3 regions of the Ensifer canadensis genome follow, and region 2 is predicted to be linked to each of the others. Evidence: predicted binding sites of a transcription regulator. Region 2 holds the regulator's gene; each other region holds the start of a gene.
What was found. Region 2 encodes PhoB, which activates phosphate uptake and scavenging genes when phosphate is short. Its sites were predicted from a motif close to TGTCATNNANCTGTCAT; they were not measured.
Positions count from the first base shown of each region.

Region 1: J3R84_RS11240 (BtaA family protein) is a predicted target of PhoB. The motif match lies at 2,025-2,041, and genes of this name have one in related genera.
Region 3: J3R84_RS04525 (esterase-like activity of phytase family protein) is a predicted target of PhoB. The motif match lies at 1,604-1,620, and genes of this name have one in related genera.

Region 1 is NZ_CP083370.1:2,299,327-2,303,604, reverse strand. It holds gene J3R84_RS11245 (class I SAM-dependent methyltransferase) at 1-730, opposite strand, end outside; gene J3R84_RS11240 (BtaA family protein) at 727-1,977, opposite strand; gene J3R84_RS11235 (putative bifunctional diguanylate cyclase/phosphodiesterase) at 2,155-3,717, shown strand; gene J3R84_RS11230 (serine hydrolase domain-containing protein) at 3,782-4,278, shown strand, end outside.
Region 2 is NZ_CP083370.1:149,606-153,883, forward strand. It holds gene pstA (phosphate ABC transporter permease PstA) at 1-140, shown strand, start outside; gene pstB (phosphate ABC transporter ATP-binding protein PstB) at 154-969, shown strand; gene phoU (phosphate signaling complex protein PhoU) at 1,026-1,736, shown strand; gene phoB (phosphate regulon transcriptional regulator PhoB) at 2,040-2,723, shown strand; gene J3R84_RS00715 (GcrA family cell cycle regulator) at 2,892-3,413, opposite strand; gene J3R84_RS00720 (aspartate aminotransferase family protein) at 3,835-4,278, shown strand, end outside.
Region 3 is NZ_CP083370.1:929,983-934,260, reverse strand. It holds gene J3R84_RS04545 (adenylate/guanylate cyclase domain-containing protein) at 1-195, shown strand, start outside; gene J3R84_RS04540 (DUF2000 family protein) at 199-606, opposite strand; partial or broken gene J3R84_RS04535 (AraC family ligand binding domain-containing protein) at 518-1,060, shown strand; gene J3R84_RS04530 (helix-turn-helix domain-containing protein) at 1,135-1,500, shown strand; gene J3R84_RS04525 (esterase-like activity of phytase family protein) at 1,707-3,065, shown strand; gene ppx (exopolyphosphatase) at 3,125-4,278, opposite strand, start outside.

The sequences.
Region 1 (4,278 bases), 1.9 Mb from region 2:
CGGGAATTGCGGCAGCACTTCGGTCGCCAAGCCGTGCAGCGGCCGGATTTGTCACTGACGCCGCTGTTACGGCCGGGCGGTGGTAGACCGCAAGCCAGGCATAACCCCGGCCGATGGCCCGGCGCTCGAGCTGTGCGCCGTCGCGTCTTGCCCGCTCTCCCAGCACCTCGAACAGTGTTTCGCGCGGGGTCACATGGAAGCGCGTCAGCCAGCCGCGCAGCAGGCGGCGGAAGCTTGCCGGCAGCCGCTCCTGCTGGCCGAAATCGGCAATATGCAGCGAGCCGCCGGGGTTCAGCGCGTCGATCGCCGCTTCGATCGCGCCCTGCCAGTCCGGTATCATTGACAGGGAGTAGGAGATGACAATCCGGTCGAAACCGGTTTCGCCGAAAAGCTGGGGCTGGAAGCTGGTGGCGTCGGCGATGCGCAGCGTGGCCGCCGAACTGCCGCGGCGGCTGAGCTTGGTTTCCGCCGAGGCCAGCATCTCCGCGGAGACGTCGAGGCCGAAGAGCCGGGCCTTGGGAAAGCACGTTCCGATGAGCGCGAGGTTGCGCCCCGTGCCGCACCCGACTTCGAGCACGGAGGCGCCCGCGCCCGCGTTCAGCTCGCGGATCAGCGTGTCGCGGCCGAAGAGATAATACTTCCGCGTCAGATCGTAGACGTGCCTTTGATAGCGATACATTTGGTCCATGCGCCGCTGGTGGCTGATCTCGGCGTGCTCCACCCCGCTCATGCTTTCTTCCGGTAGATGTGGAAGCCGCCATAGATGGCCGAGCGATCGGCGTTGCCGAGCTTCAGCGATGTCTCGGCATCATAGTGCCACTGCTCCATCAAAGCCGTGGAGAGGCGGCCGGGAAGGATGCTCTCTTCAGCGGCCGTGCGGAAGATCACTGTCGCGGCTGCGTCTGCGGTGCGGGTGATCTCGGTCCAGAGATCGTTCAACTGCTGGTCGTTCATCCAGTCCTGGGCGTCGAGCAGCACGTAGCGGTCGACCGATCCTGCCGGCTTCTTCGCCAGAAGCTCGGTGAAATTGGCGTGGTGGACCTCGACGCATTCGGCACGATCGCGGACCGTCTCGTAGTTGCCGGCATGCAGGTAGGCCGGAAGCTCGCCTTCGTGCGGCAGGGGATAGCGGCGTGCGAAGGCCTGCCAGGCGAAGTAGTTTTCCTTGAGCGGGAAATGACAGGTCAGCTTTTCCAGGCGGTGGCGAAGCACGGAGGCAAGCGACTTGTCGTTGCTCAGGCTCGCCAGCTCGTCGAACTGCTGCGGCGGGATGCCGAGGCCGAACAGCGAGCTCTTCTGGCTGGTGATCCAGCGAATGAACGGGCGCTCGAACAGCGGCGCCAGTCGCGTGTCGAAGAACTGGCGCTGCTCGCGCATGGAGCTGGCCTGGACGAACTCTTCCGGATTGACGCCATGCAGTCGCGCCAGGATGTGGCTTGCGGCGATGAAGCGGCCAAGCAGGCCGGTGCGATAGATGTTGCGGCCGAAGACGCCGATGCGCCGGCGCCCGGTGACGCTGCGGCCGTTCCAGTAGCTGCGGGTGGCCTGATCGACCTTCGGGGCGATGAACAGGTCGAAGGCCTGCACGTTCGATGGCGTGCCCTGCGTTGCCAGGAACCGGATAACGTCCTTGTGAGCAGGCAGATGGCGGAAGGCGGCAAGCTTCAGCCGGTTGAGCGCGATGTGGTGCGGATTGAGATCGACCACGTCGATGCGACCAGGGCCGGCGGACAGGTAGGTCAGCATGTTGCAGCCGCCGGAACCGATGGTGACGATGCGGTGTCCAGGGCGAAGCTGCATTGCTTCCATGTCGACGATTGGGTCTTCCCAGATCTGCGGATAGACGAGGCCGGAGAAGAGCAGGCCAAACAGGCGCTCGGACAGGCCGGCAAGCGAAAGGGTCTTGTGTTGCAGGAGGGCGTTTTTTAGCTTGGGATTTTTTCTGCCAAAGCCGACGTCAGGGGCAAGTTCGGTCATCTCTGCCGCTCATCCAGTTGAAACTTAGCCGCTTCTAAAGTGACTCGGCTACACTTTGATGACGGGTTTTTTCACAGCTGCTGCGCCGCACAAAAAATGCCGACTACGATTTTTCACCCATAAGAATTCATTAAACCCTGGCGTGCTAGCTCCTCCCTATATTCGGGGGGCGTCGACATGATGTTAAGAACGTTTCTGCCGAAGCCCGAGCAGCGATTTGCAGCTGCCGGCACGGCACTGGGGGCACTGTTTCCAGCGATCTGGCTGACCACGGAAACGTTGTTCACGGATGGATCCTTTACACATTGGAATTTTTCCGGAGCACTTGCGGCGGGCGTCATGCCCTTCGTCGCCGGTGCCTCTTTCTACCGCTGGTCCTATTCACGACGGCTGGAGCGCGAGTTGCGCGCCGCGCGCCGCGCCGAGCGGCGGCTGCGCAACGAGGTTCACCGCGACCGGTTGACCGAGCTTGAAAACCGCTCGGCGCTGGAGGCCGATGTGCTTCGCGCGCTTCGCTCCGATGGCACGGCATTCGAGCGCAGGCCGCTGCTGCTCATCGACCTCGACCGGTTCAAGGCGGTCAACGACACGATGGGCCATGATGCCGGTGACCGGTTGCTGAGCGGCATCGGCACTCGGCTGCGGCGGGCGTTTTCCGGCGAGGCGACGGTCTATCGGCTCGGTGGCGACGAATTCGTGCTGCTTGGTCCGGGTTCTCCGTCGGATGCCGAGGTCGCGGCGCTTGCCGGCCGGGTGAAGGCGCTGTTCGACGCGCCGTTCGATCTTTCGGACGGCCAAGTGGCATCCGGCTGCAGCATCGGCGTTACGTTCCTGGAACCAGGCGACCTGTCGACCGGCTCCGTGTTGAAGCGGGCGGACCTGGCGCTCTACGAAGCCAAGGAAATGCGCGGTAACAGCCATGTCATCTACGCGCCGCACCTTGCGCGAGCCGCGGAAATGCGCGCCGAGGCCGAGCGCGACCTTGCCCGCGCGGTCGCCCAGCGGGAATTCTTTCTGGAATACATGCCGATCGCCGGTGCAGCGAGCGGCGCCATCCGCGGCTTCGAAGCATTGCTGCGCTGGCTGCACCCGGTCCGCGGCGTCATCGACATGGAGGCTTTTGTTGAGCCGCTCGAACAGGGAGCACTGGCACTCTCGGTCGGCAACTGGGCCCTTCGGCAGGCCTGCAGGCAGGCGGCGAGCTGGCCATCGCCGGTCGGCCTGACGGTGGCACCCCTCGCGCTGCAACTGCGGGATCGCGATTTCCTCGGCCATATCAAGGCGTGCCTGGACGAGGCGGGACTGGCGCCCGGCCGGCTGACGATCGAGGTGGCAGAAGCGTCCTCGACCGGCGATATGGGGCTGATCAGTGAAAATCTGCACGGTCTGCGTGCGCTCGGCGTGCGCATCGCGCTGAGCGGTGGCGCTGCTGCCTCGCTGCCGCTCAACCTTGTCGGGGAGCTTAAGCCGGACCAACTGACTGTGGATTTGCCGGCGATCCGCAGGTCGCATGGCAGCGAGCGCAGCGTCGCGCTGCTCGCCTGCCTCGTCAAGACAGGGCAGGTGCTGCGGCTGCCGATGGCGGTGCGCGGCATCGCCAGGGAAAGCGAAATGGACTGCGCCCGCACCGCAGGCGCTGTAGAAGCCTGGGGGCCATGGATATCCCCGGCATTGCCCGCGCGCGACCTCTCAGCCCTGTTGCGCGATAGGGACGGCGAAGACGCCCGTCGGCTCGCATAAAGGCAAGGGCTTTTCCTTTCGTTCAAATGCTGCTTCTCTCTCTCGCGTCAGACGGGAGAATGCGATGGCACGCGTATTGAAAACTGTCGGGGCTGCTGTTGTCGTGGCCATTGCCTGCGTCGGTGGGTGGCTGGCCGTGGCGCCGCCGGGGCTGCTGAAGGTCGGCGATGGCTACGCCGCCAAGATCGTCTGCTCGAATGTCTTCATCGCCGGGCGTGACGGGCAGGCGGTGCTTGCCGACGACGTCCAGGCGCCGGGCCATCCGTTGTTGAAATTCATCAGCGTCTCGGTCGACCGGGAGAAGCGGCTGGTGTCTGCCCGCATCTTCGGCTTTGCCGCCCCGGCCCATGCGGTCTATCGCCCAGGGCTCGGCTGCGCCAACGTTTCCGACGACGATCTCGCTGCCCTGGCTCCAGCGGTGGAGCCGTCGACGCCTGACATCGCCCGATCGGCCGATGTCTCCTGGCCGGACGGCGACAAGGCGGATATCGATCCGGCCGTTCAGGCATTGATCGAGGATGGCAACCTTGCCGGTCCTGGCATGCGCGCGATCTCGGTGGT
Region 2 (4,278 bases):
AGATCTACATGTGGGCCAACGAGGCGGAACGCGCCTTCGTCGAGCGCACATCCGGCGCGATCATCATTCTTCTCATCTTCCTCGTCGTCATGAACCTTGGCGCCATTCTGTTGCGACGTCGCTTTGAGCGCCGTTGGTAGTGAGGTAATTACTATGAACATCATGTCAGAAGCAGCAGTCGAAAAAGCCTTGGATCAGAAAATGAACACCGTGCCCTACAAGATGATCGGCAAGGATGTGTCGGTCTACTACGGCGAGAAGCGTGCGCTTTTCGACGTCAATCTCAATATCCGCGAGAACACGGTGACAGCGCTGATCGGCCCTTCGGGCTGCGGCAAGTCGACCTTCCTGCGCACGCTGAACCGCATGAACGACACCATCGAGAACTGCCGCGTCACCGGCAAGATCACGCTCGATGAAGACGACATCTACGACCCGACGATCGACGTCGTGGAACTGCGAGCCCGCGTCGGCATGGTGTTCCAGAAGCCGAACCCGTTCCCGAAGTCGATCTACGACAACGTCGCCTACGGCCCGCGCATCCACGGGCTTGCCCGCACCAAGTCTGAGTTCGACGAAGTCGTCGAGACCAGCCTGCAGAAGGCTGGTTTGTGGAACGAGGTGAAGGATCGCCTGCAGGAGCCGGGCACCGGTCTTTCGGGCGGCCAGCAGCAGCGTCTGTGCATCGCGCGCGCCGTTGCCGTCAGCCCTGAAGTGATCCTGATGGACGAGCCCTGTTCGGCGCTCGATCCGATCGCGACGGCCAAGGTCGAGGAACTGATCCACGAGCTGCGTACCAACTTCACGATCGTCATCGTCACCCACTCGATGCAGCAGGCGGCGCGTGTTTCGCAGCGCACTGCCATGTTCCACCTCGGCAATCTTGTCGAGGAGAACGACACCGACAAGATGTTCACCAATCCGGATGACCAGCGTACCCAGGACTACATCATGGGCCGGTTCGGTTGATGGCCGAAGCTCCTCTTCACCCCGTTTCCTGAACGCGCCCGCAAGGATCGAAGACTATGTCCATGCACATAATGTCCGCCTACGACGAAGAACTGAAATATCTCACGCGCCGCATCTCCGAGATGGGCGGGCTTGCCGAGCAGATGGTGGGCGAATCCGTTCGTGCGCTTGTCAATTCTGACCTCGCCTTGGCGCAGAAGGTGATCTCCGACGACACCATCCTCGATGAAGCCGAACGCCAGATCGGCGAAAAGGCAATCGTCACCATCGCCAAGCGCCAGCCCGTTGCTGCCGACCTGCGCGAGATCATGGGATCGATCCGCATCGCGTCCGATCTGGAGCGCGTCGGCGACCTCGGCAAGAACAACGCCAAGCGTGTCATCGCGGTTGCCGGCTCCGGCATCCCGCGCAAGCTGGCGCGCGGTCTCGAACACCTGGCAGAGCTTGCGCTGGTGCAGCTCAAGGAAGTCCTCGACGTCTACGCTTCCCGCTCGCCGGAGAAGGCCAACAGCATCCGCGAGCGCGACGAGGAGATCGACGCGATCTACACCTCGCTGTTCCGCGAGCTGCTCACCTACATGATGGAAGATCCGCGCAACATCACGCCCTGCACGCATCTTCTCTTCTGTGCCAAGAACATCGAGCGTATCGGCGACCACGCCACCAATATCGCCGAGACGATCTACTACATGGCGACGGGCGCGCAGCCGGAAGGCGAGCGTCCGAAGGACGACAATACGTCGACGCTGGGTGCCGTGAAGGACTAACGCATGTCGCGCAAAAGTGCGCAGCGGTTTTGCGATAACGACATGTGCAAAAACAAGAACTTAAAGCACAACAAGCGCATCTTAGAGATCGCGACGCGCTTTAAGACCCGGATACGTTCGAGTGCCTGCTTATGAACCTGCTCCGGTCGCAGCCCTGGTTGCGGCCCTGCTCTACTGCGTCTGAAGCTATACGTTTTCGCGCGTGCCTATGAAAACGCGCGGAGTGCTCCAGATTCTATATGTTCGAGCATCTCTTTGCGTTCGATCGAACGCGAGACGCTCTGGGTAAGGAGACGTTGCCTGATGTTGCCGAAAATCGCCGTTGTCGAAGACGAAGAGGCGCTGAGTGTCCTGCTGCGTTATAACCTCGAAGCCGAAGGGTTCGATGTTGATACGATCCTGCGCGGAGACGAGGCGGAGATCCGCCTACAGGAGCGCCTCCCGGATCTCCTGATCCTCGACTGGATGCTGCCGGGCGTTTCCGGCATCGAGCTTTGCCGCCGGCTGCGCCAACGTCCGGAAACCGAGCGCCTGCCGATCATCATGCTGACGGCGCGCGGCGAGGAGAGCGAGCGGGTTCGTGGCCTTGCCACCGGCGCCGACGATTATGTCGTCAAGCCGTTCTCGACCCCGGAGCTGATGGCCCGTGTCAAGGCGATGCTGCGGCGCGCCAAGCCCGAGGTCCTCTCGACGCTGCTTCGCTGCGGCGACATCGAGCTCGATCGCGAGACCCATCGCGTGCATCGCCGCACCCGCGAGGTCCGCCTTGGTCCGACGGAATTCCGCCTGCTCGAATTCCTGATGTCGTCGCCGGGCCGGGTGTTCTCGCGCTCGCAACTCCTTGATGGCGTCTGGGGCCACGATATCTATGTCGACGAGCGCACCGTCGACGTGCATGTCGGTCGCTTGCGCAAGGCACTGAATTTCTCGAGCATGCCTGATGTCATCCGCACCGTTCGCGGTGCCGGCTACTCGCTCGAAAGCTGAGCCAGCCGGCCACTGCAGCGCCGCGCATCTTAATGGACGCGCAAAGGTCGCTGTTGCATCTTGAATTGCGGCATGTTTCCTTGAAGCGAATACGAACCAGGGAAACATGCAGCAGCCAATAAAAAAGGGGCCGTGCGGCCCCTTTTCTGCATGTGGTTTTCGGTCGTCTCAGCGAGCGCGACGGCGCTCGGAGGTCGGCTGATAGGCAAGCCGCGCATGGAATGTGCAATAGGGCGAAGCTTCCGGGGAATCGTTGCCGCAGAAGTGGAATTCTTCCTTGAGCGGGTCGCCGATCGGCCATTTGCAGGTGCGCTCGGTCAACTGCGTCAGCTCCAGGCGGCGCGACATTGGCACGACCACATCCGTCTGGATGCGGAAATCCTGTTCGGCGACGAGATCGACTTCGACCTCTTCCTTGAGCACGGTCGCGCCGGCCGCACGGGTAACCGTCCGTGTCGTGACGCGCGAAGCGTAGTTCGGAGCGCGCGGCGCCGAAGTCGGGCGCTGCTTCGGCCGGGTCGCGGCGGTGGTTCCGCCAGCCTTGGCCCTGCCGGGCAGGCTCAGCCGGTGAACCTTGCCGATGACCGCATTGCGGCTGACGCCGCCGAGCTGTGCCGCGATCTGGCTCGCGCTCAGGCCCTCGGACCAAAGCTTCTTCAGTTTTTCCACCCGCTCGTCAGTCCAGTTCATTTCTGCACTCTCCGTTCTCAGCGTTGGCGATGACAGAATCTCTCACCACGCTCCGGACAGGCTCCGGAGCTGCAACGCGATAACACTTTTGGTGACTAGGCCCGCCGCATGCGTCTAGTAATTGAACATTAACCTACTGACCGGCGGACTCCGTGGCAAGAGTCCCGCGAATCGCGCCGAATCGATTTCTTGGTTTTCCCCAACTTGCTCGGTGGGCGTTGCATTTTTGCAAGCCCCGTCGCGTGATTTTTTCGTCGCATGGATCAGACCTGTCCGACCGCACTGCAAAGCTTGGTTTTGTTGACATTGCGCTGCGAAATAGGAATAGTGCCTGCGCCGCCGCAAGGCGGCATTTTTAATTTTTTGCCGCGCTCAACAGGGGCTCGGATCGATGCCGATAGCAATGAAGGAGAGGCTCGCCATGACTGCAACCACGCCGCTTTACGACACCTACATGCGTGCGCCGTTGCGTTTCGAGCGAGGAGAGGGCGTCTGGTTGATCGCCGAAGACGGCTCGCGCTATCTCGACTTCGCCGCCGGCGTCGCCGTCAACTCGCTTGGCCATGCGCATCCGCATCTGGTCGAGGCGTTGAAGGCGCAGGCCGAGAAGGTCTGGCACCTGTCCAACCTTTATGAGGTCCCCGGCCAGGAGAGCCTTGCACGCCGGCTGACGGCCGTCACCTTCGCCGATCGTGTCTTCTTCACCAACTCGGGTGCCGAGGCGCTCGAATGCGCGATCAAGACTGCGCGTCGCTACCACTATGCCAAGGGCAATCCGGAGAAGTTCCACATCATCACCTTCGAGGGTGCCTTCCACGGACGCACGATCGCGACCATCGCGGCGGGTGGTCAGCAGAAGTACATC
Region 3 (4,278 bases), 780 kb from region 2:
CGCCTCGAAGGCCTGTGCAAGTCACTGAACCATCAGGTGCTGATTTCCACCGACCTCGCCCGCAAGATGCGGCTGCCGCACTATGTCCGCGTGGAAGATCTTGGCGAGCACGCCGTGAAGGGACGCGGGCAGAAGCTCGGCGTCCTGGCGCTTCGGGCCGGGGGCACGCCTGCACCGCCAGTGGCTGTCAATTAGCCGTCAACCGTGCAGTTTTGCACCCTTGGTGATCTTGTCGACCAGCTTCTTGTCGGCATGAATGGCGATGCCGGCGACCTTCGCGCCGTCGGGTCGCGTTTCGGCGAAGACCGCGCGGTTGGCACTGTCGTGGCCGGTCGAAAACATCGCATCGACATAAACAGAGGTTTGTATTTCCCTTTCGATCGCACGGCGTTGAATATTGCCAAGCGTCGCACCATCTGCCGATAACACGATGATCGGCTGAACGCTCAGAGCGTTGTAGATGTGGCCGGCGCCGTCGCGATAGGGTTCGCCGATAATCGCCGGTTTCTGCCCGGCGATGCCGGTTGCCAGAAACGCGGTGACGTTCAGCTTCTGCCAGGTGGCCAGATCGTCGCGCAAAACGATCGCAAACTTGGTGTCGAACATGACGGGTATCTCCATTTCAGGACATCAGGGCGTGCCCAAGGAGGCCTTAACCGAGGACGCAGCGATCAATCTTGAACGATTGTGCGGATCGCCGGGCGATGGCATCCGCGTCGCGGCACCGGTGGACGGCATAGAGCGCATCGAGGCCCGGCTGCACGGCAAGGTCTTCGAGCCGCATCGCCACGACACCTATGCGCTTGGCGTGACGCTTGGCGGCATCCAGACCTTCCAGTATCGTGGCGAGAGCCGCTACAGCACGCCTGGAAGCATCATCATCATTCACCCCGACGAACTGCACGATGGCAGCGCGGGCACGGAAGCGACGCTTCGCTACAGGATGATGTATCTGCAGCCGGAGCGATTGATCGCGGCGCTTGGCGACAGTGGCGGCGCCTTGCCCATCATAGCCGCCCCGGTTGTTGGTGACGTGGCCCTGCGCCAGGCGATCGGCGAGGCCGTCATGGATCTCGACGGCGGTATTGACGAACTCGCGCTCGACGACATTCTTACACGCATTGCAGAAGGCTTGTGCCGCCATGCCGGCACGACAAGCAAGGCTGCCGGCAGGTCGGCCAAGCGGGCGGTTTCGAGGCGACGGACTATCTCAAAGCCAACCTCGATCGCCCGGTCGGCTCGCAGGAACTCGAGGCCGTCAGCGGCCTTGATCGCTTCACCCTCGCCCGCCAGTTCCGCAAGGTTCTCGGCACCAGCCCGCACCGCTACCTTCTGATGCGGCGGCTGGAGCAGGCGCGCCGGATGATTGCCGCCGGTCACAGCCTGGCAGGTGCCGCGCTCGAAACCGGCTTTGCCGACCAGGCCCATTTCACCCGCCATTTCAAACGTGCCTACGGTGTAACGCCCGGGCGCTGGGCGAGCCTGGCGCTCGCCGGCTGAAGCACCGGCGCCGCTGGGTCGTTGCGGCCCGGAACCAGTGTCCGGTCACGCGCAACAATTCGAACTCGGCGAGTTTCTCCCCTCGGGCGCAGCGCCTTTCGTCTGTCATCAAAGCTTCACCAGCCTGTAAGCCAAGCATCACCCAACCGTCATCAAAGCCGCCTATCGGGTTCCCGTACTTTGGCATCCAACCCACGGTGACTTTCATGACCAAAACGCTTCTCGCCGCTGCGGCGCTCACACTTTTGATGACGACGACCGTCCTGGCCGAGGAAAAGGCCTTTCCCGCAACCCTGAAGGCACATGCGATCCTACCGGCAAACACGATCCTGGCAGCACCGTCCGACGCACCGGAATACCTGAAGACATCGGGCAAATTCACCACGGCGGACCGCAAGCGCGCTGACGCGCTCGGCACCGTGCCCGGCAAGGATGGCGTGCGCCCGACCGGCCTTTCACTGCCGTTCAACGGCCAGCCGATGCAGGGCTTCTCCGGCATCAGGGCCATGGAAGACGGCACCTTCTGGAGCCTTTCCGACAACGGCTTCGGCAACAAGCTGAACTCAACCGATGCCATGCTGATGCTGCACCACGTGAAGATGGACTGGGACGCCGGCAAGGTCGAGGCGCTGAAAACACTGTTCCTCACCGACCCGGACCGCAAGGCCCCCTTCCCGATCGTCATGGAAGGTTCCGACAAGCGCTACCTGACCGGCGCTGACTTCGACGTTGAGTCGATCCAGCCGGTCGCCGACGGCTTCTGGGTCGGGGAAGAATTCGGTCCCTATATCCTGAAATTCGATGTCGACGGCAAGCTGACCGACGTCATCGCGACAACAGTTGACGGCAAGCCGGTTATGTCGCCCGACAATCCGACCCTGACACTGCAGGGCGATCCGTCGAAGAAGACACCCGCCTTCAACCTGAAGCGCTCCGGCGGCTATGAAGGCATGGCACTGTCGAAGGACGGCTCCAAGCTCTACGGTCTGCTCGAAGGGCCGATCTGGACCGACAGCGAAACCGTGGAACAGGCCGATGGCCGTCCGACACTACGCGTCATCGAACTCGATGTCGCAGCCAAGGCCTGGACGGGCCGCAGCTGGCTCTATCCGCTGGCCGAAGGCGGCGAGGCAATCGGCGACTTCAACATGCTCGACGACAAGACGGCACTGGTGATCGAACGCGACAACGGCGCGGGCACGCTCGACAAGGCCTGCGCCGATCCGAAGGATCCGAAGCCGGATTGCTTTGCCGTCGGCTCGAAGGTGAAACGTGTCTACAAGATTGCCTTCGATGACAGCAATGTCGGCAAGGCCGTCCGCAAGATCGGTTACATCGACCTCCTGAAGATCGCCGACCCCGACAACAAGAAGCGCCAGGGCGGTGGTGACGGCTATTACGACATGCCGTTCGTGACGATCGAAAACGTCGATCGCGTCGATGACACGCACATCATCGTCGGCAATGACAACAACCTGCCGTTCTCGGCCGGCCGGGCGCTTGATAAGGCCGACGACAACGAGTTCGTTCTGCTCGAAGTCGGCGAATTCTTGAAAGCCGAATAATCAAAAAAGGGCGCGCGGATTTGCGTCCGCGCGCCCCTTCGTCAAAGATCTGAGTGCGTTCAGCTCTCGAACTGGAACGCCAATCTTCTGCCGGTCAGCTTGCCGAGCTGCTGCAGCCGTCCGTCGAGGCGCTCGCCGGCAAATTCCGAATAGGCCGCAGGCACGACGATCTCCAGATCGACATCCGGCAGGGACGATTTGCGGAAGGTCAGATTCCTCGCCACGCCCGGCATCGACGCCGAGAACAGATAGGCGACGCGCAGCAGGCCGCCGAGCAGTTTCGCCAGTTCCAGCAGTCGCGGCGTGGTAATGCCGGTCAGTGCGCCGGTCGCGCCATCGTCGTTCAGGCCTTCGAAGCGATAGTAGTTGGCGAGCGCGATATAGGCCCGCCCCGCATGGGTGATGCCGGAGAAGGTCGAGTGGGCGATGATGTTCAGCGCCTGCAGACCGCGATAGTCCGGATGGGCGCGCCAGCTGATATCGGCGAGCAGGCAGGCAGCCTGGCGATAGCGGCTTTCCTCTTCGGTTTCCTCGACGCCGAAGAACGGCACCATGCGGCCGGTCCAGTCGGCAAGTTCGCGGGCATGCTCGGGGGAACGCGCCCGCAGGATGGCGATTTCGCCGGCGGCGGTCAGCAGCGGATCCTGCGCACGCTCGCTCTCGTTCAACAGAGAGAAGAGATAGCCTTCGCGCACGCCGAGCGCCGAGAACGAAATCCGCTCCGGCTTCATGATCGACAGTGCTTCCTGCATCGCGATCGCGCCAAAGGGAAGCAGGCTGCGGCGGCTTTTGGAGATCGTCGCATAGGCCGATGGCTTGATGTTCCTCGGCTCGATCACCTCCGGCAGCAGCGCCATCGCCTCGTCGTAGGAGATCTCGTAGCCTTGCATCATATGCAGCGGATAGTTTCGGATTTCCATGTGCAGCTTGGCGATCGAGCGCCAGGTGCCGCCGACGGCATAAAAGGTGCGGCCGGTGCCGGTCTTCAGCACCGGCGAGCTTTTCATGAATTTGCGCACCCAGGTGCGAGCCTTCGGCAGCGAGCCGCCGCTATGCTCGAAGAGGCGGATACCCCCGAGCGGCAGGGTGATGCCCTTGCCGATCTTTGTGCCGCTGACCTCGACAAGTTCCAGCGAGCCACCGCCAAGGTCACCGACCACTCCATCAGGGTCGTGATAGCCGCTGACGATGCCCATGGCGGAGAAATAGGCTT